DNA from 2 places in the Paenibacillus sp. LRG-1 genome. Region 1 is predicted to be linked to the other one. Evidence: predicted binding sites of a transcription regulator. Region 1 holds the regulator's gene; the other holds the start of a gene.
What was found. The regulator LexA, encoded in region 1, represses DNA repair genes until DNA is damaged. The targets are predictions, from matches to a motif close to CGAACATATGTTCG.

Region 1 (16,621 bases):
GATAATTTCCTGATTAGTTAAATGTAACTAACGTGCTGCGATTGTACGCTTTATTGAACACTGTTTTTTGGGAACTCGCAGCTATCCTCAGCCTTTGGCATCTTGGCACCAATGGGGTGAATGACCTGCCGTTTGAGGTTGGCACGAACTGCGATACGTCTGTTTAGGCTGGGTTAATGGGGGGGAGGTCCGAACTTTATTGTAAATCCCTCATTTGCTCAATTTGTAAAGGCAATGCTGGTTCAAGGGAGAATTTTCGGCAGTAGCCCCTTTTGACATTGGACGAGTAGGCTTTTAGGAATACACACATTAAATTTACTGCTGTTCTTGTCTTATCCTATTGGCTCAGGAATATCGCCCCCATATTCTTTCCATGGCTTTACGTGCGCCATCGTAAACTTCTGCAAAAGTTTAGTGTAACTTTGGCAACCGTCTATTCCGCTATTGTTGCATAATAGTTGTGTCCGCTTTCGTCGTTCATTGTTCTGATCTGTATAGTATACGGAAACGCTGGGTAACAAAGAAGTTGAACGCTTTGTTACCTGATATCGAACGCTACTCCAATACTCTACAATAATTCTGCTGAGCGAAGACGGGTGCCCAACATGATGGAACTGGAGATAAAGACAGGTAGCAGTGTAGTGGACATAAAGGCGCGCGGTTGCTGGCTTTGGGAAGAAGGGGACAACAAGAGCGATATGCGCTCTATATTGTAATCATAGAGGGCTGGGATGGTGACCAAAAGATCATTACATTTTCCTCGCTGGAAATAGGCATTATACGGTATTAAACCTCCAATGATCGGGAGTTTATTTTTTGTACTCAGAATATAATTTGTGCATAACACATCAGGAGGCTACATACATGTCAAAAAGACTCGAAGGTAATGGATTATGGGAAAGCAGCTGCATCTTCATACTGGAACATAAGGAAGCGTATCTAAAGCTCATGAAAGACCGTCAACGGCGCGGCAAGCCAGAGTTGGATGATCAGGAAGTGCAGCTAATCGAGCAAGCGCTAATAGATTCCTACAACTCACGTACGGCTGTCACGCGGTGAGGATGATTTTAGCTGGATTAAGTTGGAGGATATTATTTCTGCAAGTACATAAAAGGCCCTAGGTAACCGGGTCTTTTTTACGTCCTTTACCAAGTTAAAATATGTTTACTATTTAATATTTTTCGTATATATTAATATTCGGAAATTATTTTTCATAAATTTTTCCTGCGAAAATAGATTGAATTAATAGAGGAGATTATCTCAATGAGCATTTCATTAAGAATAGAACGCAAATCCGGTGTTGAACCAATCGAGTTTATAAAAGGTGAGATCACTGGCTTTACTTATAAGAATAATAGTTCCATAAACCTTTCAGCTAAGTCTACAAACTTGGCTCATTCGCTACATATTCGAAGCAAAATTCCGCTTCATTCGCTTCCTTCAGTTATATACAATGCGGATAATTCCAACATGCTGTACACATGGGCAAACGCAGAATATAAACCTGATAGTGAGGACTACTATCGAAAATGTAACATCCAAGTCGTGAGAAATGAAAACGCGATCCGTGATATTACGTTTACACACGCTTATGTAGATAAGTATCAAGAACAGATTGATACCAGCAAAAAGATTCTTGAGTTTGAACTTGTTTTAAAACAAAAAGAAGATCAATTGGGAAAAATTCAGTACACTCCTCAGTTAGAACCTAAGGAAACAAGAGAACAGGATCAGCCTGATGTCTCGCAAAAAATACTAGAAGGCGCATATAGTAAGAATATGTTAGTGTATGCAGGAAATAATACTTTTCCGTTTGAAAATCCTATGGTAGAACTAGAAAAGACTTGGGTGCGAGGCGTAGAGCAGGTAAAAGATTCGACAGACACTGTAATACATTATCCTGATCGTAAAGCATTTACATTAGTAGCTGTTCCTATAGCTCGAAAGAAGTACGGGGACATCACAGCAAATTTACTTCAGCATTCACTTGATTACAAACCAGGACATTTACACTTTAACGAGTGGTCATATGAGGCGCAGCAAGTTAAAAAATCTAAAGAGCACATCGCAATAGTTAATGCCGCAGTCAAAAAAGCTAATGCTAATAAAGTTAAAAGTTTTTCATATAATGGATCTGAGGGATTAGAAAGTGATAGAGATTTATATAATGCTTTTCACAACATGTATTATAAAATAAATGGAAATTACGTTAACGGGCAATGGAAAATTACTACAATATATTATGATATATATAATTTCGAGTATAATTTTAAACAAATGTTTACTGGGCACAACAAACTCGGTTGGGCTGCGGCCAATCTAACAAATTTAATGGAATCATGGGGGACGCTCAAAGAGTATACATCTTATGTTACAGTAACTGATACAAGAAAAGCTTGGAAGTGAGGTGTGAATTGGATGAAGCACAGATACATCTTTATCTTGATAGCTATACTAGTTACAACTACTACTCTAATTTTCCTGGTGAGTTCTGGAGATAATACGAAGTATAAATACCCATCAGGCAAAGATACCGTAGAATATTTTGGTGACGGGACTTTTCAAATTTTCAGAGGGGGGCCACACGACCCTTTAATACTTTATAATCATCTTGCTGATCCACTGGAAAATGCTGTTGATAATATTGTGTCATATAAGATGAAAAAAAATATTGTGTATTTGATTGGTGAAAAAGGCTTCATTAAATTGGATTCAAGTACCAACACGTACGAGCAAAAGAAACGGATTTCCGACTTTACTTCCAAAGATAGAGAAATATTCAATAAATTAATAGAAAAATAGAAGTTATCATAGCAAATGTGTTAGAAAGGGAGCTTTAATTTGTTCACTAAGGTTAAGTTAATATGCGCTTTAGTTGAGTAATTGTTATGTAAGTATTCTAAATTTATAAAAAATGGTTAACCACCAGTGGTGATTTTATGATTATTAAAATTGAAGGTTACTTTTTTCAAAATTTGATTACTGGTCACCAATGCACACAAGAAGAACTATATCAAAAGTATATACAAGCAAAAATGATAACTCTTAATATTAGAGATTTACCTGATATATTTTGTCGACTTCATAATTTTAATCGATTGCGTTTTGAAGATGACACAGAGGTTGGTTATGTGATTGATACAGATACAGACAGGATATACAGACCGATATATTGATGTTTAAAGTTTAAAGCGATTTATCCGAAAGATATCTTCCTATCTCCTTTAATTACAAGTAATGAAGGACTCACTTAACTGGCTAACGGAACAAAAAAATAGATACATAATAAGGAGAGGTCTTATAGCGGTGGGAAAATATACTTGTCCTTGCTGTGGTTACAAAACCTTAAACGATGAACCGCCTGGAACCTATGATATTTGTGAAATTTGTTTTTGGGAAGATGATGGTATTCAGTTTGCAGATCCTGATTATGATGGCGGGGCAAACATAGTATCTTTAAGACAGGGCCAGCAAAATTATAAAGTTTTTGGCGCTTGCGAAGAAAAATGCATAGAGTTTGTGAGAAAAGCCTCAGATAAAGATATACGCGATACGAACTGGGAACCCTATAACTAACTGGAACGTTAGTTCTACTTTCCATCTAATGTTAAGAGGAATTTTCTTGAAGTTTTTGAAGGAGCAAATATAGATATGTGGGGTGGCACTGGAACGCGCCGAAGGGTTTAATCGATTAGCCAGGCAAAGAGTGGTACAAGGGCTTCTTCGGGGATTCCACCACAAAAACGGCCTTTTTTATCGTTGGGGATAAGATCAAAGTAACAAGCCAAGGTACTTGGAACTGGACAGAACGTTTAATATCGTAAGGCGAGTAGCTTGACCTTACATAAATTCTTTTGAAATATCACCAAACCGTTGCATAATCCGAAAGAATGGGTGATACCCTACTGGCATGCGCTGACGGGATGTTTATTGTTTTGGAATATAGTAGAATTCATTAATTGAGTCTTGAGGAGTGAAAAATATATACTCGAAGCCATAACTCAATGCAATTAAATTGAATTAAGGCAGATATAAAGAAGGACTCTATCAGCTAAATGCTGTAGGAGTCCTTCTTGTTGTTCTTTAGTTGTGGCAATAGTAAAAGTTCTTCATCAGTGGCACCTTGCTGGATACGCTGGTAAAGTGTTTTTATTTTCCTAGAAGTCCATCCCATAAACAAGACCTCGCATAGCCTGTGGAGTAAACAAAGGAGGCGTTACGTGTGAGAGGAATAGAAAGAGGTTACGAAGAGACGGCCGGGAAGATTTGGACATCGATAGCTGCTGTCTTGGCACTCTTCATTTTGTTGGTAATCATCTTGAAATTAATTCTTTTATAAAGATTATTAGGCTCTACCGGTTTATCTGGGTGTGAGCCTTTGTTTTGTTTACCTGCATGCCCTATCACTGAACGTATTTATACATATATTAAGGTGAACGACAAATAAAGGAGGTTTAAGACATGGGTGCATATGAAGGTGCAGGTGGCGGCGGTGTATGGACTTCTACAGCGGCAATTTTAGTGCTCTTTATTCTCTTAGTTATCATCACTAAATCACTTTGGGTTTAATTCGTGAAAAGAACTGTTGGATAATACCACTTCACTCATGGATGGCAAATAGTTGAACTCAATGAGCGCATAAGCTATTTGGCAATAGCTACAGTATTCGCTTCTCTTTTGGCGAATACTTGGTGGATTTCCTGCCATAATAGATTTGCGCTTATTGTATTTTGTAAGAAGGGGAATGTTTCATTGAATGGGTATAATCCTTCCTAATACCTAAATTTAATCTCAGATAGGGCCTTATTAGTTTGCAACAATAACTGGTATGAGTCTTTTATTTGCGATAATACGCACGATACTTTGACACATCTTTTATAGTATTTAGAAGATTTATTATACTTTGGAGGTATCCTATGATAAGAGAATTGGCTTGAGGGTTAATTGCTTTCACTGGCGGCTATTGGGGATGAGATTATTGTGAAAATACAAGAGAGTAATGTAACTGTTGATCATAAGTACAAAGTGGTAAAGTAGAATACCGAACTGTTCGCAGCTACGCTAAGTCAGGTAGATGGAAATAATAATCCAATATTCGAAAATGTACATGATCAACTTAAAAGTATTGAGACTAAAAGAGACATGCTAAATCGAAAAAATTAGGTGTTGTGATTTGATGCTTGAATTCTTTTTAAAGCTATGATTTTCTTGGTAGATTCAATATGTTTTTCCAGCGGCCATTTCTTAGCTTTTGTTTATATAGCAAAATTACATAACATTTTTCCCATTAGTGAGTTTATTCTTAAAATTGATTCTTGAGATGGGGTTATAATTACGGCGATACAATTTTAGTAGGATTATTCATCCAAAACTAAAAGACTCTATCCAAATATCGACAGAGTCTTTTGTATGAATATTTGTTTTAGGATGGAAAAAGTGTTTCGGAATCTGCGGAACCGCCGTCACCAAGCCAACGGTTAGGACCTGCAAATGAGAAAGTTTTCCCGTTTCCAGATATTTTGACATTAGCGATTTTCCAACCTGGTTTATACCCAGATCCATCAGTTCTAATAGTAATTTTTCTGATGTCACCTAGGTTACTAGTGCTGATTCTTGTTGTATCGGAATCTCCTTGTTCAAAGCTACCATTGAGTGTAGCGGTAGCATAATCTCCATTAGAACCATACAGAGTTATAGAGATGTTCGAGTCTGTTCCGGCATCTTTGAGATTGGCCGTATTTACAGTAACGACATATTCAACATTAGCAAAAGGCGTAACAGACTCTATACTTCTATTTGAGTCTTGTAATGAACTATAAGTGTCACTTGTGACCTGATCTGCAAAAGAAGGTGCAGCAAAAGCTACAGATGAGATAAGCATTGCTACTGATGCTAGTAAAGATACTTTTTTCATTAAATTGTTACCACCTTTCTAGTATTTGTATTTAATGTTATACATGTGTAATGTATTTGTACATAGTTCATTGGTTGTGAAGAGAAATTTTTTTCTTGTCTTTGTTTGTTGTATTTTATCTTTATGTGTCGGATATTAGCTTTCTAAATAATCATGTAAGGGTATGATTATTTAGAGAAGGATTTTTAGCGCTTATCCAGAATGAATTGTCGAGTTGATCAACATGAATCATACATATGAAGTGTTGATCCAATATCGAATTGTTTTCAGCTGCATTAAGTCAGATAAGAGCATCTGTAGTCCAGCCGTTGAGTAGGATATGATGGAGTTTGTGGAATACGGTGGTGGGCAAGTGGGGCCTTATAAAGTTTTAAAATAAAAAATTGAGCAAACAATGCAGCAACGTACAAACCATGGACGGATATACAGCCGGAATACTTAAGTGAAAAAAGCTGAAGCAAGTTTGAGGGCTATAGGTGTGGTCAGTTGTACACAAAGTATTTGAGTCAAGAATGCTGCTGCTTTTGACTGGGTACCATTTCGCTTCTGTTTTAACCAGTGGAAGCATAGTTGAATATGTATGGTATTTAAAAGGAAGGCAACTGAATTTAGCAGTTCTATGGAATTTAGGAGTTGGGTGTATCGTTTAACACAAAAAAAGCAGGAAGAATCCTTCCCGCTTTTGCTTGAAAACGATTATTAACGTCTGCGTTGTCTATCATTTACGCTAAACAGATTAACAGCCAGTGCGTTACCTCTTGCACGCGCAATGGCTCTTTGAGTGGAACGGATGTTTAATCTTCTTCTTCTTAAATCACGTTTGCAATGTCTTCTGCTCATAATATCACCTCCCTTCAAGAAATGAAGGTACGGTTAAATCTTAGTGGCGTTTATGCTTACGCTTGGAAATTTTGATATTCAAGGCATTGGTTGCTAGTGCATTTCCGCTTCCTGTTTTAGCAGCTGCGGCTTGAAAGACTTTAACGACCAGATATCTGTTTTTCCCGATGCGATGCTTATACGTTTTAACTCTATTTCTGATCATCTGCATATCTCCTTTGCTTAGTTCTGCTATATACATATGTCAATTGTGATAGTAATGTATCAGCATAAATCTATTAAAAGCAAAAAGAAGCTAGTACCTATATTCCTAATGGATAATAAAAAAACTCATGCGAACCTGTCTTCGCCTTTTCAACTTTACGTTGCAGGAGAATGTTATAGGCAGGTCGGCATGAGTCTAATAGTGTAGATAAAGATAATAGGCAGTTAGTATGAAAATTATTTACTATTAAGAGTGTTAAGTTTTTTCTCGTAGTACGCCTCTTGAGCAAGAATATGATTCAGTTGTTCAGAGAGCTGTTTATATTCTTGGCTGTCTTCTGGATAATTATTTCTTTCGAAAATTACAGCTTCGAGTTGCTTTTCTAAATACCTGAAATGGATAAGTATTTGTATATACTTAATACGGTCGTAAGTTGTTATGTGGGAGTTCTCTTTTGCATACAAATGATCCATTGTTGGAACTACACAGCTTATGGCGATAAATATCACAACAAACGCTGAAATTATAATTTTTTTCATTTAATTCCTCCTACAGAGCTATAAGTAATTAATATACCATATTTATCTAAAACAAAGAAAGATCTATTAGTTTTGCCCATGACAGTATAGCTGCTCAAGGTCAGTGGGGAATTATTTGAGATGAGGAGGCTGATTTTTAGTAGAAAAAATAGGGATAGGTTGCTGAAATGAAAAAAAAGTTGTGAGATACATAATAAACATAATAGCAATACAAAACCGGCTTGCCCTAGGCAGCCGGTTTTATATTAGTGGATAGAATAACGGGGAAGAAAGAACGAGAAATCAGTGGAAGTCCCGGAAGAGTCCTACAACCTTGCCCAAAATGCTGACGTGTGTCAGGCGAAGCGGTTCAAAGGCTGGATTTTCAGGTTGAAGCCGGATATGATCCTTTTCTTTGTAGAAGGTTTTAACTGTAGCTTCGTCTTCATCTGTCATAGCTACAACAATATCACCATTATCAGCGGTCTGCTGCTGACGTACGATTACATAGTCTCCGTTAGCAATACCAGCTTCAATCATGCTTTCGCCTACAACAGATAACATGAATATTTTATCCTCACCAACAAAGTGTTGGGGAAGAGGAAAGTAATCTTCAATATTTTCTGTCGCCGTAATAGGAAGGCCAGCAGTTACTTTGCCGACGACGGGGACACGACTAATGGAGTAATTAATCAAGTTGCTGTTATCCGATTCGTCTTGACCGAGTAACTCAATAGCCCGTGGTTTTGTAGGATCGCGGCGAATGAGTCCTTTTTTCTCTAAACGATCCAAATGACCATGAACCGTAGAACTGGAGGCTAATCCGACAGCCTCGCCTATTTCGCGTACAGAAGGGGGGTATCCCTTTAGACGCACTTCATTGCGGATAAATTCAAGAATGGCCTGCTGGCGGCTCGAAATCTTAGACATACCGTATCAACCCCATTTAGTAACGTTTGGGAAAATTATAGCATAGAACCTCCGTTCGTACAAACATAAGTTCTAAATAATCCCTAAAAATAATTACGAACTTTTGTTCTCTTTTCTATTGAACAAAACAAATGTTCGTGTTATATTGTGAAAACATAAGAACAAACGTTTGGAGGACACAGCCAATGATGAAATATAGCACTTATCAAAGTATTTTTCCGATGAATTTAGAAAATTTACAGGAGACTCGAAAAGAGGGTAGGGCACGTTTTATGCAGATTATTACCAATACTCTTTTACTTAAGCTTCTTATTATAGTGATTGTTGCTTGGATTGCAGGGGCAGGTGTACTTACAGTTTTCGCGGCACCTTCAGCTTCCAAGGAAGAAGTGACTAAACTGACCGTACAACCTGGGGATACGTTGTGGGAGATTGCCGCAAATCATAAACCGGAACGAATGGATACACGGGTATATATAGAAGGAATTGTGCGGATTAACGGTTTGGAGGATCGGGGAGTGCAGGCAGGTCAGGTACTCAAGCTTCCTAACTTCTGATCTATAGACTATTAGAGCTTGTCAGGGAGCGTAATACGGGAGCCTTGACAAGCTCTTTTCTACATGTCAAAGTGTATTATATCTTTGCTTTTATGGAGGGGACACAATTTGGATATAGACAGCTTGGTACAGCGCATTAATGAATTAGCGCGCAAAGCAAAATCCGAGGGTTTGACGGAAGAGGAAGCCACAGAGCGCGCCAATCTTCGGGAAATTTATTTAGGTAACATTCGCCGTAATTTTCGGCAGCAGCTTGAGACGATTGAATTTGTGGACGATGATACATCGAAAGGAAATGACGGGCTGAAGCATTAATGTTGTTAAAGTGCCCAAGCCTGCAATTTGCCTTTTGTTTTAGGTACCTTTTATGGTATCTATATAGATCAGCTTTGAGGCAATTGTTTTAATGTAATATATCTGGGAAGGAATTGAGAGATGGCCCGATCATTTGAAAGAAAAGTACGCAAAAACACAGCGCATTTAAATAAATCGCGCAAAAAGCAAGGCATTCAAACCATTAGCGGCGCAGGTTCTACAATGGATATTTTCCGTGGCCGTAACATTACTGTGCCAATTATGCTGGCTGGTCTTTCTGTATTGTACATGCTTATGAGTTACTTTTTGACTAAGACCGGTATGCGAGGGATGGATTGGCTTGTATTCGGCCTGTACTTGATGCTGGCTGTTATCTTTTTCATCCGTCGTCCTTATTTGAAAGTGGGAAAGGATACTCTCTATATGCTGAAAGGTGGTAGAGAACGTCCAATGACGGCAGGGGACATGAAAGCCATCAAGATTGAAAAGGGTTACGTAACCGTTGAAAGAAAAGGTAAGGGTGGTAATTTTATTTTCACAAAATCATTAGGTCGCTATGACACGGATGCCATTGCAGAGCGACTTGAGAAGTTTGCGCTATCCAATCAGATACAGGTAGACAAGAAATAACTGATTTGCCTGTAGCTCTGTAACAAAGGCCGTATGATGTTATTTCATATAACATGCTGCGGCCGCTTGCTTAATATGGGCACACATAACGATTCAAATGCTTAATCAAGCAAATAGGCGTACATATACTGTGGAAAGAGAGTGGATAATTCAGATGACGATTCAGGCGGTAATGTTTGATCTTGATGATACCCTTTTGTGGGATGAACGTAGTGTAGAAGAGGCATTTGATGCAGCGTGTCAAACAGGCTCCCGTGAAGCAGGCGTTGATCCAAAAACTCTGGAGGAAGCCGTACGTAAGGAAGCACGCGCTTTGTATGAATCCTATGAAACCTTTAGTTTTACTCAAATGATCGGCATTAATCCGTTTGAAGGATTGTGGGCGAATTTTACAGCAGGTGAGCAACCTGAATTCCGCCAATTGGAACAGTTGGCCCCTGTTTATCGAAAGGAATCATGGCGCAGAGGACTCCAGCAACTAGGGATAGATAATGAGAAGTTGGCGGAAAAGCTGGCTACCCAATTTGCTTCGGAAAGACGCGCGCGTCCACATGTATATGAAGAAACGTTCGAGATTCTAGAACAATTGAAGGGACATTACAAGCTGTTATTGCTGACAAATGGCTCCCCTGATCTACAACAGGAGAAACTGGATGGAGTTCCTCAATTAGCTCCTTTCTTTGATCATGTTGTCATTTCAGGTTCATTTGGTCGAGGCAAGCCTGATCCGTCTATATTCCAGCATGCTTTGGGGCTTCTTGGTATTGAGCCTGAACATGCTTTAATGGTAGGAGATAAACTGACGACTGATATTCAAGGAGCGTTGGCAGCAGGTGTACACTCGGTCTGGGTGAACCGAAACACTAAAACCAATACCACAGAGATCAAGCCGAAGTTCCAAATCAAGCATCTGTCTGAATTGGACGGAATTATTCAATCGTTAAAGTAAGAAATCAATAGTCTTTAGAAACGAGTATTAAGAAAACTCCCTTCGCTATTGTTACAGAGCAGAGGGAGTTTTTTTATTCACACAAGGATAAATTCGTAATTATGCTTTAATGAAGGTTGGATCTTCATACGGTTCGGCAATCCAGCCATTTTCTTCGATGAACAAGCGGATTGCGACGATCTTTTGATTCTCCATTAAAGTGAAGAAGTGAGGTATATTTTCAGGTACGGAGATAACGTCCCCCGGTGAAAGCTCTACGTTAAAATAGCCGATCTCTTCTGGGCCTTTAATGATGAAGATGCCTTTACCAGCGACAATGGCACGGATTTCATCCTCGGTGTGGGTGTGAATTTGCTCAAACTTGGCCAGCAGCTCGTTCAAATTCGGCGTTGCTTCAGATAAAGTGATAACGTCCCATATTTTATATCCGCGACGTGCGGCTAAATCCTTGATTTCGGGTTCAAATGTTTTGAGAACAGCGGCCTTTTGATCATCTGTTAAGGTAAAGTTTTCTTGCAGCTCCCCAGACAATTTGGAAGCATCCCAATGTTCATACAATATCTCGTGACTCTCCAGAAATTCACGTACTTGTTCTTCACCGCTAATTCGTTCATTCGTATTACGTATTAAGATTTCGGCCATATATATATTCCCTCTTTTCCACTTGGATTAATGTTGTATAAAGAATACCATGTCTTGAAACGTTGTACAATACAGGATTTCAACATTTTATAATGCAAATGACCATAGCTAAAGGATGCAGGGTTAAGTACGCTCTATAATGCTACAAACTATAAAAATGGATAAGAGAAGTCATTTTTACAAAGAACAACCTGTATAAAACGTATGTTTTTACTTCAATCTATCTAAATGATACGGTTTCTGCTAAACTAGGATTTAACGTTTTGCGGGGGTGAAGAAATTTGGATAAAGTTAGCTTGCAGGATGCATTACAACGAAGAATACTCCTTCTTGATGGGGCCATGGGCACCATGATTCAACAGGAAGACCTTTCCCCCGATGATTTTGGTGGGGAAGAGCTGGAGGGCTGTAATGAAATGCTGGTCTTAACGAGACCGGATGTCATTCAAGGGATTCATGAAGCATACTTGAAGGCCGGAGCAGATCTAATTGAAACGAATACATTTGGAGCAACATCCGTCGTTTTGGCGGATTACGATATACCAGAACGTGCCCGTGAAATTAATCTGGTGGCGGCCAAACTGGCGCGTAACGCGGTGGATAAATACAGCACTGCGGACAAGCCTCGTTTTGTAGTAGGAGCTATGGGCCCAACCACGAAAACCTTGTCTGTCACAGGTGGGGTTACATTTGCTGAGCTGATTGAAAGCTATCAAGAGCAGGCCTTGGCGCTTATTGAAGGCGGCGTGGATGTACTCCTTTTGGAGACCTCACAGGATACGCTTAACGTCAAAGCTGGAAGCATCGGAATTCGGCAAGCTTTTGAGCAGACAGGTATCGAGCTTCCGCTAATGATTTCAGGCACGATTGAGCCTATGGGAACTACGTTGGCCGGACAAAATATCGAATCCTTTTGCATATCACTGGAACACTTGCACCCAATTTCGATTGGATTGAATTGTGCTACAGGTCCAGAGTTTATGCGTGATCATATTCGCTCTCTGTCTGAAATGTCCTCTGCAGCTATTAGCTGTTATCCAAATGCGGGCTTGCCCGATGAAAATGGCCAATACCATGAATCGCCTGATTCTTTAGCACGTAAAATGGCTGCTTTTGCTGAAAAAGGCTGGTTGAATATTGCTGGGGGTTGTTGTGGTACCACGCCTGAGCATATTCGAGTTATGAGTGAAAGTATGGCGCAGTTTGAGCCGCGTCCGCTGGTAGGTCATCATCCTCCTGCCGTATCGGGCATTGAGCCTGTATATATTGAACAGGACAATCGTCCGTATATGGTTGGTGAGCGAACGAATGTTCTGGGCTCCCGCAAATTCAAGCGTTTGATCGTGGAAGGCAAATATGAAGAGGCATCTGAAATTGCCCGTGCTCAGGTAAAAAGCGGAGCGCATGTCATTGATATTTGTGTGCAGGACCCGGATCGCGATGAAATGACGGATATGGAAGCATTTTTGAAACTGGTTGTAAACAAGGTAAAGGTACCTTTAGTGATTGATACCACGGATATTAAAGTCATTGATACAGCACTTCAATATTCGCAAGGCAAGGCAATAATTAACTCCATTAATTTGGAGGATGGTGAAGAGAAATTTGAGAAAATGGCTCCTCTTATTCATAAGTACGGCGCCGCTGTTGTTGTTGGAACAATTGATGAACGCGGACAGGCTATTTCACGTGAGGATAAGCTTGAGGTAGCTAAACGTTCTTATGATCTGTTGGTGAACCGTTATGGTTTGGCAGCGGAGGATCTAATTTTTGATACGCTCGTATTCCCAGTAGGAACAGGTGATGAGCAATATATCGGTTCAGCTAAGGAAACCATTGAGGGCATTCGCATTATTAAAGAAGCGCTTCCCGGGGTGCATACCATCCTGGGCATCAGTAACGTATCTTTTGGTTTGCCGGAAGCGGGTCGTGAAGTGCTCAATTCCGTCTATTTATATGAATGCACCAAAGCAGGTCTGGACTATGCGATTGTAAACACTGAGAAGCTTGAACGTTATGCATCCATTCCAGAGCATGAGCGGAAACTTGCGGAAGACTTGATCTATAAAACAAATGACGATACTTTATCCGCTTTTGTAGCAGCTTTCCGTAACAAGAAAGTGGAGAAAAAAGAAAAGATATCAAACCTTTCGCTCGAAGAACGACTGGCTTCCTATGTAGTCGAGGGAAGTAAGGAGGGACTCATTCCGGATCTGGAGCAAGCGCTCGTGAAATATTCTTCGCTGGAGATTATTAACGGCCCGCTGATGAAGGGGATGGAGGAAGTAGGACGACTGTTTAACAATAACGAACTGATTGTTGCGGAGGTGCTGCAAAGCGCTGAAGTGATGAAGGCGTCCGTAGCCTATTTAGAGCCGTTCATGGAGAAGAATGAATCCTCAGTAAAAGGTAAGATTTTGTTGGCTACAGTCAAAGGTGATGTGCATGACATTGGTAAGAATCTGGTGGAGATTATTCTATCCAACAATGGTTACCATATCGTGAATCTGGGTATAAAAGTACCACCAGAACGCATTATTGAGGCTTACCGTGAAGAAAAGGCCGATATGATTGGCTTATCCGGACTGCTTGTTAAATCGGCACAACAAATGGTGCTGACCGCACAGGATTTGAAAAATGCGAATATTGATATTCCAATAATGGTTGGTGGAGCTGCTTTAACACGTAAGTTCACTAAAAATCGTATCCGTCCTGAGTATGATGGTCTGGTTGCCTATGCAAAGGATGCTATGGATGGGCTGGATATTGCCAACAAGCTTATGAATCCTGAGTCCCGCAAAAAAATGGCTGAGGACATGGAGGCTGAGCGGGAGGCTGAAGCGGCAATAGTCGTGGAAGCTAAGCCGCTCCCTAAGCTCACTCGAGCTGTGCGCTCTAACATTGCTCAGGATCTGCCCGTCTATATTCCACCAGATACGGATCGTCATGTACTGCGTAATTATCCACTGAATTATATTTTGCCTTACGTGAATATGCAAATGCTAATGGGGCATCATCTTGGTTTAAAAGGCAATGTTGAGCAGCTGCTGGCTTCGGAAGATCCGAAAGCGATTCAGTTGAAGGAAACCGTGGACAGCATCATGTTTGAAGCTGTGACGGACGGAATCATCCAGGCACATGCTATGTATCGTTTCTTTCCAGCGCAGTCCCAAGGAAATCAAATTCTGATCTATGATCCGTCGGATGTGAGCAAGGTACTGCACACATTTACATTCCCGCGCCAGCAGGTAGAGCCTTATCTATGTCTGGCTGATTTCTTGAAATCAGTGGAATCCGGGGTTATGGACTATGTAGGTTTCATGGTCGTTACAGCTGGTCATGGGATTCAGCAGATATCTACCCGGTGGAAAGATAAAGGGGATTATCTGCGCTCGCATGCACTTCAAGCGGTAGCACTCGAAGTAGCAGAAGGGTTAGCGGAACGGCTTCACCATATTATCAGGGATAGCTGGGGGTTCCCAGACCCTGCCGATATGACAATGAAACAGCGACACGGTGCCAGATATCAAGGCATACGGGTATCCTTTGGCTATCCGGCATGTCCAGATCTGGAGGATCAGGGGCCGTTGTTCCAGTTGTTAAAACCTGAGGATATTGGCGTTGAGCTGACGGAAGGGTTTATGATGGAACCGGAGGCTTCTGTATCAGCCATGGTGTTCAGCCACCCTCAGGCGCAGTATTTTAACGTCGAAAAGGTTTAACACCTTTATCAGATAGGATAGCAAATACCCTCCGAGCTTCGGAGGTTTTTTGCTGGTCAGCAGGAAGAAGGTTAATGTTATGGAATTTTATTTTCTCGGTACAAATGCAGGGGTGCCTACGATTCAGCGAAATGTAACGTCCATCGCTCTTCGTTTGCTGGAAGAACGAAGAAGCATGTGGCTGTTCGACTGTGGCGAAGGCACTCAACAAGAGGTATTGCGTTCGCCGCTCAAACTAAGCAGACTTGAAAAAATATTTATCACCCATTTGCATGGGGATCATCTTTTCGGTCTGCCGGGACTGCTGTCGAGCAGGGCGTATCAGGGGGGAACGACACCACTGACGGTATATGGACCGCCTGGAATCCAGCAATATATCGAGCTATCTTTAGGGATCAGCCAATCGCGTATCAATTACCAACTACATATTGTGGAGCATACGGGCGGGGTTCTGTTTGATGACGGTCAATTCCGGGTGGAGTCAGCTTTGCTGGATCATCGGATCGACAGCTATGGCTACCGAGTTGTAGAGATGGATAAGCCCGGTAAGCTTAACCAAGAGCTGTTGGAGCGATATGGTATTAAGCCCGGCCCGGTGTACGGTAAGTTAAAGCGTGGGGAAAGCGTGGAGGTAGAAGGTGGAGTTATTTTGCATCCTCAGGATGTACTGGGTTCGCCGAAAAAAGGGCGTATTATCACGATTTTAGGGGATACGAGACCTTGTCCGAATACGGTAGTGCTGGCTCAAGATGCAACTGTCGTCGTTCATGAAGCCACTTTTCTGCATGAACTGTCAGATACAGCATACGAGTATCATCATAGTACGGCGCTTCAAGCAGCGGAAGCTGCAAAAGCCGCAGGTGCGGGTCAGCTAATCATGACGCATTTTAGTTCTAGGTATAAAGATCAGGAGCAGCTTCAGCCATTGCTGGAGGAAGCGCGAAGCATATTTCCCAATTCATTGCTTGCGGAGCAGCATGTGTTGTTACCGGTACCCGATATCGGTTAATAAACGATTGGAGAAGATATGTTCATGGGTGCCGGGGCTTGCCCCGGTGCCTTTGTTTTTCACCCAAATTATTTTCCGGGAAAGCGCAGGATGCGACAAGAGATGAGAACCCGTACACGGTGGTGGGGGATGAATTTGTTCTACCACATATAGAGGCGTGTCATATTCGAGTTTCTATATATCGAATTTAAAGGATTCTATTTCTTGAGTATGACCAGGAAATACAGGAGATTTCCTTTGAGGAAATAGCTCCTTCGATGGATTTCGACGAAGAAGTGAACTTATGTCATGTGAAAGCGACGGCTTTTAGCGAGGAATGGCGCCATTTTGGAGGGTTTACCAGCAATTCATGGACTTCATAAGCATTTTTGACTTAAGATAGATGAGATG
Region 2 (16,621 bases), 1.0 Mb from region 1:
AACAAATATATTAAGAATAAACAGGACACAGAGTATTCCAGTTAAGAAAAAAATGACTCTGAGACGAGGTTTCAGATGACTTAATCTGTACTGATGAAATACCAGCAAAACCGACAAAAAGTAAATAAAAACAGAAGCAAAGGTAAAGCAAAGCACAAAGATATAGTCTACTTGTCCCAAAAACAAGAGCTGAATCGAAGCAGCTAGCATGCTAAGGGAAAGATAAATAAACAAATGACCATAAATAATAGTCTGTCCTGCTGATTGTTTTGATTTATCTACGCGCTTCTCCATATTCTCAAAATATTGCCACCAGATTGCAATGACTAATACAAAAGCCAAAGCAGCAAATACAATAGAAGAAACCGTAAAATGATCGGATTGTAAAACAGAAAGCATACTTATCACAGATTCGCCAAGCAAAATTAAGGTGAACTGTGCAAAGCGTTCTAAAAGATGCTCCGTATGGATAGGTGTGATCACCAACTTTTTACGGCCAATCAAAGGAACGAGGATATCAATAGCTATACCTGTATATAAAATCAAATATCGAACCCAAGAATCAAAGAAGAGGGAGAAACTAGAGATAACTATTCCAATCCAAAAATAAATTCCGAAAAAACGAGCTGTTTCCTGTTTATGAGCCGTTTCTTTGGGTGCCGAAAGTAAATATTGAACGACAGTCAAACCTCTTAACCCAATATAGCCAACAAAAAAAGATACATAATACGCATCAAAATCTATATTCAGGCTGGCGGTCATGATCAACACGAAAAACAATTGCAGGATCATAAAAATTCGATGTGTTATACTGTCTTGCCCAAAACGATTGTTGTAGACCGTTTGCCCCACCCAAGCCCACCATATTGGGATAAAAATCATAATAAACTTTTCCATATGTTCCCATGAGATACTACCATGCTCAACATGTAGCAAAACATGAGTGGCCTTGGAGACAGCAGCTACGAACAACAAGTCATAAAAGAGCTCAAGCCAGGTAACCTTTTTTATCAACATTATGTAATGGAGCCCCCTCTGATATGGCGGTGCAGCATGGTGACCCGTCAGTCTCGCTCCAACGTCTGCCGTATTTCTGCAAATGTTATTTTAGCACCATGCAATTCTAAGATGCTCCAATTATTTCGTAATCCTTCTCGCTTTGTCAAGAGTGTTCGCAGCTAAAAATTCCCTCTATAAATAGCTATTTAAGAAGAAATTTTGGAAGGCAGATTCGTTTGCAAGTATTCCAGCGCATGTCCTCCCAGCCATCCCTTGACCAGCTCCTCAGGGTAATGCTTCAGCAGCAGTTCTGCAAAAATCGGATATTTCCCCGAGTGCTCCAGCCCTTGCACATGGTGCTCGATACCGTCAAAATCAGAGCCAAACATCAAATGCCTTTCGCCGCCTAATGAACAAATATGCTCAATGTGTGGTAGCAGATCCTCAGCAGTTACCATGCCCTGCTCTTTGAGAAACATTGTGACGAAGGTCAAACCAATCCGTCCGTTACGAGCGATCAGTGCACGAATCTGTTCATCCCGTAGATTACGGGGGTGAGCACACTTCGCAAAGGCATTCGAATGCGAAGCAATGGGCGGTAGAGTGGCCTCCTCTAGCACCTCCCAGAAGCCCTGTACGGACAAATGCGATACATCTAGCAGCAGTCCCAGGTCATTACAGCGATTGACCAAATCGCGCCCCTTGCTACTCAGCCCGCCACCTCTATGTTCCATAATGCCGTCAGCTGCCCAGTTCGCATAATTCCATGTCAGTCCAATCAATCGTATTCCCATGGCATAGCACAATTCTGCATAAAACGGGTTCCCTTCCAGCGCATCTACCCCCTCCAGTGAGAGCAAAGCCCAAGGTGCCCATGTATGATCCGTCCCATTACCATCCACATACGTTATCTTTTCCATGCGCTTCTCTTTTCCTGCCTGCTTTACTTGCTCCTCCTGATGCACTGCGGACGTATTTTTACACATTACCAAGTCTTCCTTCCACAGCAATGGTCTCAACCCACCTGAGATAGAGGTAACATGCTGCCTGAACAGCTCAATTTGACGAATCACATGCTCAAATCTTGGCGTGCCCAATACCTGAGAAATATATATAGCAAATGTTTGCAACCGCACGTTACCTTCTAGCAAACGTTCTTTTGTGACATCAAGCGATGGATGACTGAAATCGATCTGCGCATCGAGCTGCATTTTACATAACACATCACAATGAAAGTCAACAACTGGCCAATTCACTTTTAGCTTATCATTCATGCATCTTACCTCCATTTAGAGATTGAAGCATCACAAATTTATTTTAAAAATCATAGTAACAGACTCACAAAGCAAAAAAGCCCGTTTACAAATCGTAAACAGGCTCAGGCAACTTACATTTATTATCTTGGCTCTACAATCAATTTGATCGCAGTCCGATCTTCTCCATCAATAACAATGTCTGTAAAAGCAGGAATACAAATCAAATCCACTCCGCTTGGTGCGACAAATCCCCGGGCAATGGCTACCGCTTTAATGGCTTGGTTTAGTGCACCCGCTCCAATCGCCTGTAATTCTGCATTTCCGCGTTCACGCAGTACTCCTGCGAGTGCGCCTGCAACTGAATTGGGATTGGATTTTGCTGATACTTTTAATACATCCATAGTAAGTACCTCCCCTGGGAATGATGATGGTTTGATTCCACTATTAGATGTTATTCGAGGGTCAGCAAAAAATTCCTGCTTTTTGGTGACAGTTTTCCTTATTCTTTCCTTAAGTAGCTCACAAAAAGGTTAATCCATCCGCCATTCATCTTCTTTGAGTCTGATTTTCTGAATTTTGCGGGCTTTTCCATCGTTATCATTCAGCTCTACGCTGATGGCATGAAAATGCCATTTGCCCATGTCCACTTGAAAACGTACTGGAAGCTGGGTCTGGAATTTCTGTAACACAGCCTCTTTCTGCATCCCAAGCACTCCCTCATAAGGACCTACCATTCCCGCATCTGTCTGATACGCAGTTCCTTGTGGCAAAATCGTATCGTCATTGCTCTGTACATGTGTGTGCGTACCTACCACGATTGAAGCACGTCCATCCAAATGCCAACCCATAGCGATTTTTTCCGAGGTTGCTTCGGCGTGGAAATCAACTAGGATATGTTTATGTTTTTTGCGCAGCTCATCGACAATTTCATCTGCTGCACGGAATGGATCGTCAATAGCTGGCAAAAAAGTTCTACCTTGCAGATTAACAATAGCCAGCTCCTTACCTCCACCTTTTACAACGGTATGACCCCGGCCTGGTGTTCCTGGTGGAAAGTTAGCCGGGCGGATGATCCGCGGCTCATCATCTATAAAATCAAATATTTCCTTATTGTCCCAAGTATGATTTCCCATCGTAATCCCATGAACGCCCCAATCAAAAAACTCTCTGGCGATGGCTGGGGTAATTCCTCTTCCCGAAGCCGCATTTTCTCCGTTCACAATAATAACATGCGGGTTGTATTTTGATTTTAGCGAAGGGAGATTCTCCCTCAGTGCCTTTCTGCCTACACTGCCGACGATGTCTCCAATAAATAATACGTTGATAGAAAGCCCTCCCTAGTCTGCCTTACATAATGAAAAGTGGCCCTACAAGCAGCGGCCACTTTTCATTGAAATGCTTTTATTTTGCGTATTCTACCGCACGGGTCTCGCGTATGACGGTAACCTTGATATGTCCCGGATAGTCCAGTTCATTCTCAATCGTTTTCGTAATATCGCGGGCCAGTCGGAATGCTTCCGCATCATCAATTTTCTCTGGCTGTACCATGACACGAACTTCGCGTCCGGCTTGAATCGCGTATGATTTTTCAACGCCTTCAAAAGATTCGGAGATGCGTTCCAGCTTCTCAAGACGACGGATGTACGTCTCTAGCGTTTCACGCCGCGCTCCCGGTCTTGCTGCTGACAGGGCATCTGCCGCCCCAACCAGCATGGCGATCACTGAAGTCGCTTCGCAGTCGCCGTGATGTGAGGCAATGCTGTTGATGACGACCGGGTGTTCCTTGTACTTCTTCGCCAGCTCCACGCCAATTTCAACGTGCGAACCTTCCACTTCATGATCCAGCGCCTTCCCGATGTCATGCAGCAATCCTGCCCGTCTTGCCAGTACAACGTCTTCGCCCAGTTCCCCGGCCATCAGACCTGTCAAGTATGCAACTTCCATCGAGTGCTTCAATACGTTCTGTCCGTAACTTGTACGGAACTTGAGACGTCCCAAGATCTTGATCAAATCTGGATGCAAGCTATGCACGCCCACCTCAAAGGTGGCCTGTTCACCATACTCACGGATTCGTTCGTCCACCTCTTTACGGGATTTTTCCACCATCTCTTCAATACGAGCCGGATGTATCCGTCCGTCCGCTACGAGCTTTTCAAGCGCAGTACGCGCAATCTCTCTACGAATCGGATCAAATCCAGACAAAATAACAGCTTCCGGCGTATCATCAATAATGAGGTCAATTCCTGTAAGGGTTTCAAGTGCACGGATATTACGGCCTTCGCGCCCGATGATCCGGCCTTTCATTTCTTCGTTCGGCAATGTGACAACAGAAACCGTCGTTTCTGCTACATGATCTGCCGCACAGCGTTGGATGGCCAGTGTGATGATTTCACGAGACTTTTTGTCCGCTTCTTCTTTGGCCTGCTGTTCAATTTCTTTAATCATCTGAGCTGTTTCATGACGAACTTCCTGCTCTACGTTGGTCAGAATAATACTTCTTGCATCCTCCATCGTCAGATTGGAAATACGTTCCAACTCAGTTACCTGACTCTTGTAAATCAAATCAATTTGCTGCTGGGTTTCATCGATTCGTTTCTCTTTGTTGGCCACTTGTTCTTCTTTGCGTTCCAGCGATTCCAATTTTTTATCCAGCGATTCTTCTTTTTGCAGCAATCTTCGTTCCTGTCGTTGAATTTCATTGCGACGTTCACGAGTTTCTTTTTCAGCTTCGGCACGGATGCGGTGGATTTCATCTTTCGCTTCCAATACCGTTTCCTTCTTCAGCGCTTCTGCCTCTTTTTTCGCGTTCTCCACGATTTGCGCGGCAGCTTCTTCCGCACTGGAGATCTTAGCTTCTGCAATAGATTTGCGAATAAAATAACCAATCCCGAACCCAAAGAATAACGCGGCTACAGCAACGAGAACGAACCAGATCGCAGTCATCATACTGTTCACCTCCCCGTTGGTTCCTCCAAGGCATTCCTTGGGACTTTTTGCAATTGTCACATTTACTTTGATCGTCAAACTAAGACAACGACACAAGGTCGTTTCATTTCATATGCACATGCTTTCACATGTACAATTCCGCCTGGCATAGCGGCATCACTTGTTATTTGGCGATGAGAACTCACCGTGGATTCCGCTTTTTTGGAAGGAAAAAGGGCGTTCCACAAGTATCGTTTCATATATATTTTATTATTTGACAAATGGCATTGTCAAGGGAATGCAAACATTAGTAGACTACCATGCAGCTTTCCATGTAATAACTAGCTCATCCTATCCGTTCATACTAGCCAAAGGTTCAGCAGCCGTTTGGCAACTATTCCTCCCACTGCAACAATTCCTCGTCATCTGAAGCAGCGTCATGCTCGGTCGCAGTGAGATGATTGACTACACGGCGTGTCATATCCCCCGAATATCCGCGTCTCATGAGAAAAGGGTATGTTTTCCTTTTTTTCTCCATTATATCACCACGTACCTGATTCCATTTCTTACGTCCGACCGTCAAAGCGCTCTCCCACTCCTCATTATCGGTGATCTCACCTAACGCTTCGCCAATAGAGGCTTTAGAGATGCCCTTCTGACGAAGTTCTTGCCTAACCCACATCTTCCCCTTACGTTGGCTTGTTATGCGCTGCCTTGCCCATTGACGGGCGTATAAATCATCATCTACGAGTTGTTCCCTATGGAGTCGGACCATTACTTCGTCAATAACAGACTGATCCAGTTCTTTTTGCGCTAAACGCTGGGCAATTTCCTGACGTGTGCGAGGCTTTCGCCCCAAATAGCGAAGCGCAAGTACATAAGCCTGTTGCTTTTCATCTGCCAGAACGATATCTTCCAGTTCTTTTTTATCAAATGACGTTCCTTTGAACATATTGTACTTGATCATTACATCTTCTAATACAGACAGTGAATAAGGACCAAAATGTATGATATACCTTCCATGTTTGCGTCCCTGTCCCTGCTCTACCCTAGTAATCATCAATTCCTCATGATCCGGAAAAAGAGAAATCCCTTGTTGCTTATTTGCTTCCGAAGTGTATTCATCTTCATCGTCCAACTGCAATATATTTCCCTCACTTTGAAATTCACGAAAGCAGCCTTTGAACACCTGCTACGCAAAAGTTAGATTCCACTGACAAAGCAGACTCTAGTTGATGCAAAAATGCCCTGCACAACTGTGCAGGGCATCAGAATCATGCTATTCAAACGGACGGTGCCATAACCCTGGCCCCAGTTCACAAACCAGGATTCACCGAGCTTTATTCAAGCTCCAACAATTCCTGTTCTTCCTTCGCTTGCTGTGCCAACTCTTCTTCTGTAGGCGGAGCAACCGTCGTAATCAGATTGCTGGCCACCCGAATTTTTTGTTCGATCGTACTAGCAATATTCGGATTTTCCTTCAAAAATTGCTTAGCATTCTCACGTCCCTGACCAAGGCGCTCACCTTCGTAGGAATACCAGGCTCCGCTCTTGTCGACAATGTCATGCTCCGTACCGATATCGATCAGGCTACCTTCTTTGGAAATGCCCTCACCGTACATAATATCTACCTCAGCCTGACGGAAAGGAGGGGCAACTTTGTTCTTCACGACTTTAATACGTGTGCGGTTACCCACAATGTCGTTACCCATTTTCAAACTTTCAATACGACGAACATCCAAACGTACCGTAGAGTAAAACTTCAAGGCACGTCCACCTGGTGTTGTTTCAGGGTTACCGAACATAACACCTACTTTTTCACGTAGCTGGTTAATAAAAATAGCAATGGTTTTCGACTTATTAATGGCTCCAGAAAGCTTACGCAATGCCTGAGACATCAAACGTGCTTGAAGACCAACGTGGGAATCTCCCATTTCGCCTTCAATCTCTGCCTTGGGCACAAGTGCCGCTACGGAGTCAACAACTACAATGTCTACTGCTCCACTACGTACAAGAGCTTCGGCAATCTCAAGCGCCTGCTCTCCTGTATCTGGTTGCGATAGTAACAACTCATCAATATTGACACCCAGCTTGCTTGCATACGACGGATCAAGCGCATGCTCGGCGTCGATAAAGGCGGCTTGTCCGCCTGTTTTTTGCACCTCTGCGATAGCGTGAAGAGCTACTGTCGTTTTACCGGATGATTCCGGTCCGTATATTTCAATAACCCGGCCTCTTGGAAAGCCGCCCGTTCCTAACGCAATATCCAAAGCAATCGAACCACTGGGGATCGTTTCCACTTGCATGTGGGTAGACTCACCCAACTTCATAATGGAACCTTTACCAAATTGCTTTTCTATTTGACGGAGCGCCATATCCAGCGCAGCACGACGATCTGACAATAAACTCACATCCTTCATTGTTTGTACTTTAATAATACCTTGTTTTGACACGCTTGCCAAGCATTTTTTCGAACATACATTCGTTTTTTTGTTCACACAGCTCTCTTCTACAATTACACCTGTCTCTTAAAACAAAAAAAGAACCGCTGGCAAAAGGCTTTGCAACGGTTCTTCCGATAAGATGATTATATCATGAATATCTATCTAAAACAACTCTACGACCCACACTGTACATAGATGTTTAAGAGAGTTTCTCGTTCTCTACCAGCCTGCGCCACAATCTGTACAGGATTGCTTTGACTGATCGCAGTCGGATTGTTTCACGGTTACCACTCAGTCTCAGTTCATGTACTTCCGTTTCCTTGTCGCGTTCAGCAATGCCAATATACACCAAACCGACTGGCTTCCGTTCGGAATACCCAGGCCCGGCAACACCAGTAACTGAAAGTCCAAAATCGCTGTCCATGATCATTCTCGCCTGCTCTGCAAGCACAAGGGCTACTTCCTTACTCACTGCACCTGGCGCTTGATCCCCTTCCAAATAATCATAAGGCACGTTGAGTAATTTCATCTTCATTTCATTGGAATAGCACACGATGCCACCTTGAAACATAACAGCACTGCCAGGTATAGAAGTGATGTGTTCCATCAGCATTCCACCTGTACAGCTTTCTGCCGCACTCACAGTGAGCCCGCGTTTGGCCATTAGATCTACGATAACCTTCTCCAGCGTAACATCTTCACTTGCATACATATATTCCGAAAGACGCTGCTGAATTTCTACTTCCGTAGCCGTCAGCTTAATTAGTGCTTCACTTTCGCTGGCCGCCTTGGTGGATATACGGATCGTGACTTCCCCTTCCTTGGCATAAGGAGCAATCGTGGGGTCTGTCTGGGATTGGATCAGATCTAACAAATGGGTTTCAAGAGCTGACTCACCGATCCCTGCAAATTTTAGCATTTTTGAATAAATTGGCATTTCCTCACCGCTCAATGCCTGCTGAAGCAACCAAGGTTTCGCTTGGTTTGCAAACATGGGTTTGAGTTCCTTAGGCGGTCCAGGCAAAACTACATAAAATTTACCGTCCTGTGCAATTGCGTCGCCCACAGCTAGCCCTGTCTCATTTTCAAGCGGAGTAGCGCCTTCAATAGAAAGCGCCTGCCGGCGGTTATTCTCGGTCATTTCTACCCCACGGTTACGGAAAAACTGATCTAGCTTGTCCATTGCAAGACGATCTATGTGCAATTTTCGCCCCAATACAGACGCTATCGCATCTTTCGTCAAATCATCCTGAGTCGGTCCCAGACCACCGGAAAACAAAATAATATCCGCACGCTTCTGAGCAATTCTTATCGCTTCCTGAAGCCGATCTATGTTATCGCCAACTACAGTCTGAAAATATACATCGATTCCGATTGTAGCCAACTCTTGTGACAAATATTGAGCATTTGTATTCACTATTTGTCCGAGCAATAACTCTGTACCTACTGCAATTATTTCAGCTTTCATCAATTCTTCCTCCTGTACTGCGAATATTATGGGAATTATGTAAAGAAACAGCAATAAGTTTAGTCCCTATTGCTGTTTCCATAAAATTTATCCTGTTAAACTTTGGAGGAGCTCAGCAAGTGGATATTTTTCACAAAATAATCAATACCCGAATAAATGGTGATCAACACCGCTGCCCATATCGCTATTAAATCAAACGGGATACCAAGAAAAACAAACGGGAAATTATTAATGAGCAACGCTACAATAGCAACGATCTGGATGATCGTCTTCAATTTGCCCCAATTACTTGCAGCAACCACAGAACCATCCAGTAAGGCAATCTGACGCAGACCCGTAACCGCAAACTCACGGCTAACAATCACAACGACAATCCACGAATCGATTTTTCCCATTTCTACCAAGGAAACCAAAATGGCGGTTACCAAAAGCTTATCAGCAAGGGGGTCCAACAGCTTGCCCAAATTGGTGACCATATTATTTTTACGTGCCAAATATCCGTCAAGACCATCCGTGCTGGCTGCTACAAGGAAAATGATAGCCGCAATCAGCTGATTATACGGCAGCTTGAAAGCTCCGATCTCAATCGGCGGCGGATAAAAATCAAAGTCCACCAGCAAAGCCAGCATCATCACCGGAATAAGGCAAATCCGCGTTATTGTAATTCTGTTGGGTAAATTCACAACACACTCTCCCCTGATTATCGTACTTGATTACAAATGGCAGTTTTCGGATTAAATTCAATCCTATGTAAATCGCTATCGACGAGCGCTATACACCTGAATTGTCTGCATTTTCGTTACAAGTATAATATGGCACAAAACGCATGTCAAAATAACCTGCCGCACATCAAGCAACGTTTTTTCCTACAAAATGTATGAGGGAAAACGGCTTTATTTCATGTTTGTAAATTGAAGCTCCAATGGCAAATCAGCTTTACGCAGCAATTGAATGATCGCCTGTAAATCATCCCTGTTTTTTCCGGTCACTCGGATTTGATCACCTTGAATCTGACTTTTAACTTTTAGCTTGGAGTCCCGAATAAGAATGTTAATTTTCTTGGCATTATCCTGATCAATTCCCTGCTTAAGCGAAAGACGCTGACGCACTGAACCTAAAGAGGCGGGTTCCAATTTGCCATACTCCACATTTTTAAGGGACAGACCTCGTTTGGCCATTTTAGATTGCAAAATATCAATCACCGCATTCAGCTTGTATTCGTCTTCCGATGCAATCGTAAGAGCTTCTTTCTCAAGCTTAAGGCTACTTTTGCTATCCTTGAAATCAAATCGAGTTTCAATTTCACGCTCCGTCTGATGAACCGCATTTGTTAACTCCTGCATATCCATTTTGGAGACGATATCAAATGAATTTTCTGAAGCCATCGTTTCACTTTCCTTTCCACAACAAAGTTCAATATCTAATTATAGGCTAGTCATTTACAAAAATCCAATAATCCGTTGACTAAAAAGGCGTTCTTGCCAGTTTTCCTGACAAAAACGCCTTTATTTCATTTACGGTCAAAATATCTAATTATGGCTTCGTGTTGGAGTTCGGAACATATCCAAAAGTCCAAGCACAATGTGAGCAAGACCAAAGCCCAGTATGCCATAGCCCCATGCATTCGGTGTCAGATAATAGCCCAGTAAACTGACAATTATACCGAGCCCAGTCACAATCCAGCTGACGGTCATAACGTATACACCTCACTTTGCGGAAAATGAAATGACTGCCTTTCCAGGAATTACAGTCATTAGTATTTCCTCGCACCAAGGCGTTTATTCACCATCAGTAGTTGTAGAATCTGTACTACTTTGTGCTGAATCCGTACTGCTACCTGTCGTAGAATCTGCAGGTGAACCCGTCACCCCTGCACTCGTTCCGGTCGAAGAAGCTTCTCCTTGCTGGATCAGTACACGAGTAGTCGATTTATTATCTGTTATCGGTTGACCTGCTACGGAAATATCTGTGGCAGAAGACCGTCCTGATTTGATATATAAACCTTCTGGACCAATATCGAATGACATGGCATCTCCACTTTTAGTCATACCATAACTCAGCTTTTCTCCACGGGAATTTTCTCCCTTGTACACTTCAAGCCAGCTTTCGCCCGTCGCTTTAATATCAACCTTGACCGCGGCTCCCGTTGAACTGGAAACTTTAAAAATCGTCGTCTTGCCTTGCTTGCCGTCCTGTGCCACAGTTACACCTTGTTGTGGCGTAGTCGTATCCGGCTGCTGTCCAGTATCTGGAGTAGTAGCACCCGTACTCCCCGTACCACCTGGCTGAGTTTGGCCGGTTTGCCCCGCATCAGGAGTCTGCCCACCAGCACCATTTGGAGCCGTCGTTTGACCATTGTTCGGCTGTGTCGTAGTGGTATCAGGAGTAGACGTGCTTGGTGTGGTGCTTGGTGTTGTACTTGGTGTTGTAATCGGCGTTGTGTTTTCTGCTGTTTTTGGAGTTGAATGGTTGTTGCTCACCCAATAAGCATAAATAACCCCAACAATGAGAACTAGAAAAAGCCACATTAACGCTGTAGGCAACCATTTAAGATTACCAATCGTGGCGGGACGGCTGGAGCGTTTCTGTGTAACAGGCTCCATGACTGCTTCCGGCTCAGGTTCAGGCACATTGCTTTGATGCCCTTCCAGAATCTCATCGGGGTTCAACCCGACCGTTTCAGCGTATGTTTTAATAAAAGCTCTGACATAAAAGCTTCCCGGCAGCACTTTGTAATCGCCCGTCTCAATGGCTTCCAGATAACGTTTGCGTATCTTCGTCATTTCCTGAACATCGTCAAGGCTCAATCCTTTTTGCAGCCGGGCCTCCTTTAATTGCTGACCCAGTTCTGACATGTCATCATCTCCTTGTGTAATTACGCTTATTTAAAGATCTTCTGTATAACTGGCTGTAAAGGTATCATAAATAATTTCCTCAGCCGGATTATTGCGAAGCTCAATAATGATATTGAAATCGTCAAAGCTGTATCCTGATTCACGTACAAATACATCAGGATGCTCAATCACTTTAGTACTTGGCATACTCATGATTTCCTGAAGCAGATGATAATGTCTTTCATTTGACCGAATTGTACTCACAATACCATCAATAATAAACACATTGTTCGGGTTCATTTCTTCTTCAGAGAGCTGACTGCGCACCGTCTGTCGTAGTAACGTTGAAGACACAAAAGTCCAACGCTTCATTGCGCATACACTACTGGCAATAATGGATTCCGTTTTGCCCACACGCGGCATCCCGCGAAGACCGATCACCTGATTGCCGTCCCTCTTTAATACTTCACCCAAAAAATCGACCAGCAACCCAAGCTCATCGCGTGTAAAGCGAAATGTTTTACGATCATCCGAATCCCGATCGATGTAACGGCCGTGTCTTACTGCCAATATATCAACCAGTCTCGGAGCACGTAAGGCCGTGACTGTAATGTTGCTCGCTTTTTTTAACGTGTCTCCGAGAATGCGTATCTTCTCGTCATCGTCCGTTTCAAGCAACATCCCCCGTCTTTCGCCTTCAACACCGTTGATCGTCAGTATATTAACCCCCAGAATACCAAGCATGGAAGCAATGTCTCCCAGCAGTCCGGGTCGATTTTTATGTATCTTGTACTCCATGTACCACTGTTTCGTTTCTTCCGTCACGTTAGCACCTCATTCACATTCAAACCGTCAACAACTCCAAATCAAAGCATTATTGTATCATAAAATAACATCTTTCGACAAAACCAATTATTGAAATTTGATAGGCTGCATTGTGTTGTAAGCCTCAATCACGTTTATGATATATAAATTACAATGGAATTACAAGAACAGCTCTGTAACCATTACAGAAAAGCCCCCAAAAGGGAGCTTTTCATGTTGGTTCCTACTTATGCGTTGCTCTTGGCCAATTTAACCATTAGCCGGGCGATGGTGTGACGCTCGTCCTCATCGGCAACTCCCCACAGTTCTTTCAGTGCGCGGTTGGAGTGGTTGGCTGGATCGACCTTCTCATCCAGAAAATCACCAATTTCATAAGCAAGCTCAGAAATGGTATCTTGGCTGATTCCCAGCTTCTCCGCTTGCTCTACACGCTGACCGAGGAACTTTTTCCAAACATCAAAATTCTGAACAACTGTTGACATACTTAAATCCTCCTTAGATGATTCAGATTTAAAATCAACAGTTGTAATATGCTCTTCTCAGACGCTTACTATACTGGTGGATTCCTCCAAGCGCTATTTCCCTTAAGTCACCCATCCTCCGTTAGGACTTATGACCTGGCCATTAATATAACCTGACTCAGGAAGCGCAAGAAAATAAACTAGGGACGATATTTCATCAGGTCGAGCCAATCGTCCAGCAGGAATTTCTTCTTCCAAACTGGTAATTTCGCCTTCATCCAAATGATCCAGCATCGACGTATCCACTGCACCTGGAGCTACAGCATTCACTGTCACCCCGGAAGGTGCTACCTCTTGAGCCAGCGCTTTAGTGAAAGCGTTAATGCCTCCCTTGGTGGTGGAATACAACACCTCGCACGAAGCACCACATATCCCCCACACGGATGAAACATTCACAATGCGGCCATAGCGTTGGGAAATCATATGTGGCATAAAAACCTGCGTGCACAAAAAGGTTCCCTTAACATTGACAGCCATCACTTCGTCCCATTCCTCTTCCGAAACATCTGTTAACAGCCCATAATGAGATAGTCCGGCATTGTTCACAAGAATATCCGGCTTCATCCCGTGATTATCCAGCTTTTCACGCATGCGTTCGATCTGCTCCTTGCTCCGCAGATCCGCTGACACGGTCATTACCTTGCCTGAATAAGCCATGCAACGACGGGCAACTTCATTTGCTTTTTCATGGGACTTCATGTAGTGAATGACCACATTCATCCCTACAGCTGCAAAACGCTCAGCAATAGCCGCACCAATTCCGCCACTTGCCCCTGTAATCAGCACGGTTGTATCGCCAATCGCTTTTAGTTCTCCGCCCTCGGTGGTCATCGTTTCCCTCTCCCTGGACATTACGGACTCACCACTAGTGATATTGCGAGTTGATCCCACTGGATATGGTCTTTCAGACGGCGATTTACATCCTCAAGCGTGATACTTTCATAAATCGGAAGCAGTTGGAAAAAATCGCTGCCCCGGAAGCGATGTCTTGTAAATTCATGCGCAATATTTTCTGGTGAATTGAGTGTACGCAGATAACCACCGATTTTCTTTTTGCGTGCCCGTTCAAAATGTTCTGCTGCAAAGCCCTGCTTCTGGATGGACTCCACCTCTTCACGTATTCTCGCCAACAGCCGATCCGGGTCTTTGGTATCCCCACCGATTGCAGAGAATGCATATTGCTGCGTGCTATTGTACTCATGACCAAAACTGTCCGAAATCAGATCCTCATCGTAGAGCTTTTGATACAATTGTGTACTGGAGCCAAACAGGAGATCTAGCATCAGCTTGGTTTCCAGATCATGACGGAGCAATTCTTCACCCGTTAGGCCTACTTCAGCCTCCTTAAATCCAAACAGTAGCTTTGGCAGAGAAACGGCCAGCTTTACCTCACGACGTGGTTCTGCAACTGTAGTGGGTTCATCGTCGAAAATCCGCTCGATCTCTCCCTGCGGCTTATAGTCCTTTTTAGCCTGATTGTTACGTACCAGTTCTATTACTTCAGCTGGATCCACTCCGCCCACTACAAAAAGAATCATATTGCTTGGATGGTAGAAAGCTTCATAGCAACTGTACAGCGTTTCCTTTGTAATCGTACTGATGGATTGAACAGTACCTGCGATATCAATATGCACCGGATGGACCTTGTACAACGCCTCGATCAGACCAAAGTAACTCCGCCAATCGGGATTATCTTCATACATATTGATTTCCTGGCCGATAATGCCTTTTTCCTTCTCTACATTTTCATCTGTAAAGTAAGGATGCTGCACAAAATTGACCAGCGTGGTCAAATTTTCTTGAATACGCTCGGTTGCCGAAAACAGATATACTGTTTGATCAAAGCTCGTAAATGCGTTCGCCGATGCCCCATTAGAGGAAAAGGTAGCAAAAATATCGCCTTCAGGCTCTTCAAACATTTTATGCTCCAAAAAATGGGCTATGCCATCCGGCACCTTTACGGGCTGTTGACCTTCTACGCGGAAATGATTATCAACCGAGCCGTATTTAGTCGCAAATGTAGCGTACGTTTTCTGAAAACCCGGTTTGGGCAACACATAAACGTGTAAACCGTTATCCATTACTTCATAGTACAACGTTTCCTGCAAATGCTCATATGGTATATGCTCCACCGCTATTCCCCCTTCTGGTCTCTCAAGAAATAAATAGTGTCCAGTCGGAACGTCCGGGCGGCATCCTGAACATCCTGCACCTTGACTGCCTCCACCTGACTCAGCAGCTCATCTACCGTCCGCTCTTTACCAGAAAGCTGTCTGTTAAAATCATAGGCGATCATTTCAAAAGCGGAATCCTGCATCTCCTTTAGCAAGTTGCGAATCATCGCCTGCGTTTGGGTCATTTCCAGCTCGGTAATCGCTCCATTTTGCGTATCTTCCAGTTGCTTGCGGATAATAGTAACCGCTTTTTCATAATTAGGAATTTCGATACCAGATTGAATCGTACCAATCCCTTTATGCCCGTCATACCGCGATGAAGCGTAATACGCCAAACTTTCCTTTTCCCTTACATTAACGAACAGCTTTGAATGCGGATACCCACCCAAAATGCCATTGTACATCAGAGCGGAAGCATAGCGATCGTCTCCATACGTAATAGGGGTGCGCAACCCCATGTTGAGCTTGCCCTGGTTCACATCAAGACGCTCTACAACGGTTTGAACCTCACGCTCTACCGATTTGGGCTGTTCTGGAACATACCCTGCTTCCGCTGAACGGTTCAATTGAAAATAGCGATCAACAAACTTCTCAACTTCTTCCAGCGTCGTATCTCCCACAACGTATAAATCCATGCTGGCATGATTCAGCCATTCTCCATAAGCCTGATACAAACTCTGTGCATCTATGCTGTCCAGATCGGATCGTTGACCAAGAGGGTGCAGACGATAAGGCTCATCTTTGCACATTTCCTCCATACAGCGCTCACCAGCATAACGTATTTTATCGTTAACTATAGATTCCAGCTTTTTACGCACATTTTCTCGTTCCTGCTGGACGTATCCCGTTTGAAATGCACCATTTTCCAATGCAGGCTTCGTCAGCACTTCTCCGAGAAAAGCAAACGAACGATCCAGCAAACTATCCGGACTGTTTACAAAGCTGTCATTAATCGTATCCATGCGAAATTGCACGATCTGATAATCTCCACGTTTGTATACATCGAATCCGAAACCCGCGCCATACAATTGTTCTAACTGTTCTCTGAATTGTGTAGTCTGCGGATACGATTCTGTACCCCGTCGCAGAACGAAAGGTACCAGCCCCACTCGGGTAACGGTTTCCTCACGTAGCGGAGTACCTACATACAACGATATGGCAAACGTCTTAAAGCG

Region 2: the regulator LexA is predicted to act here: its motif matches at 7,652-7,665, upstream of recA (recombinase RecA).

The regions. Positions count from the first base shown of each region.
Region 1 covers NZ_CM170126.1:3,325,838-3,342,458, reverse strand. Annotated here, with positions in the region: partial or broken gene ACUUJN_RS14605 (YolD-like family protein) at 865-1,111, shown strand; gene ACUUJN_RS14600 (hypothetical protein) at 1,264-2,406, shown strand; gene ACUUJN_RS14595 (hypothetical protein) at 2,419-2,802, shown strand; gene ACUUJN_RS14590 (CPCC family cysteine-rich protein) at 3,307-3,576, shown strand; gene ACUUJN_RS14585 (hypothetical protein) at 4,462-4,569, shown strand; gene ACUUJN_RS14580 (PLAT/LH2 domain-containing protein) at 5,423-5,914, opposite strand; gene ACUUJN_RS14575 (hypothetical protein) at 6,614-6,754, opposite strand; gene ACUUJN_RS14570 (hypothetical protein) at 6,795-6,959, opposite strand; gene ACUUJN_RS14565 (hypothetical protein) at 7,196-7,498, opposite strand; gene lexA (transcriptional repressor LexA) at 7,781-8,407, opposite strand; gene ACUUJN_RS14555 (LysM peptidoglycan-binding domain-containing protein) at 8,596-8,964, shown strand; gene ACUUJN_RS14550 (DUF896 domain-containing protein) at 9,073-9,279, shown strand; gene ACUUJN_RS14545 (hypothetical protein) at 9,400-9,909, shown strand; gene ACUUJN_RS14540 (HAD family hydrolase) at 10,064-10,858, shown strand; gene ACUUJN_RS14535 (1,2-dihydroxy-3-keto-5-methylthiopentene dioxygenase) at 10,958-11,500, opposite strand; gene metH (methionine synthase) at 11,782-15,222, shown strand; gene rnz (ribonuclease Z) at 15,302-16,231, shown strand.
Region 2 covers NZ_CM170126.1:2,286,725-2,303,345, reverse strand. Annotated here, with positions in the region: gene ACUUJN_RS10400 (low temperature requirement protein A) at 1-1,017, opposite strand, end outside; gene ACUUJN_RS10395 (dipeptidase) at 1,206-2,273, opposite strand; gene ACUUJN_RS10390 (stage V sporulation protein S) at 2,396-2,656, opposite strand; gene ACUUJN_RS10385 (TIGR00282 family metallophosphoesterase) at 2,786-3,580, opposite strand; gene rny (ribonuclease Y) at 3,657-5,201, opposite strand; gene ACUUJN_RS10375 (regulatory protein RecX) at 5,575-6,324, opposite strand; gene recA (recombinase RecA) at 6,521-7,582, opposite strand; gene ACUUJN_RS10365 (competence/damage-inducible protein A) at 7,824-9,092, opposite strand; gene pgsA (CDP-diacylglycerol--glycerol-3-phosphate 3-phosphatidyltransferase) at 9,188-9,775, opposite strand; gene ACUUJN_RS10355 (YajQ family cyclic di-GMP-binding protein) at 9,986-10,477, opposite strand; gene ACUUJN_RS10350 (hypothetical protein) at 10,622-10,786, opposite strand; gene ACUUJN_RS10345 (helix-turn-helix domain-containing protein) at 10,871-11,947, opposite strand; gene ACUUJN_RS10340 (DUF3388 domain-containing protein) at 11,978-12,751, opposite strand; gene ACUUJN_RS10335 (DUF3243 domain-containing protein) at 12,979-13,233, opposite strand; gene ymfI (elongation factor P 5-aminopentanone reductase) at 13,336-14,103, opposite strand; gene yfmH (EF-P 5-aminopentanol modification-associated protein YfmH) at 14,124-15,404, opposite strand; gene yfmF (EF-P 5-aminopentanol modification-associated protein YfmF) at 15,407-16,621, opposite strand, start outside.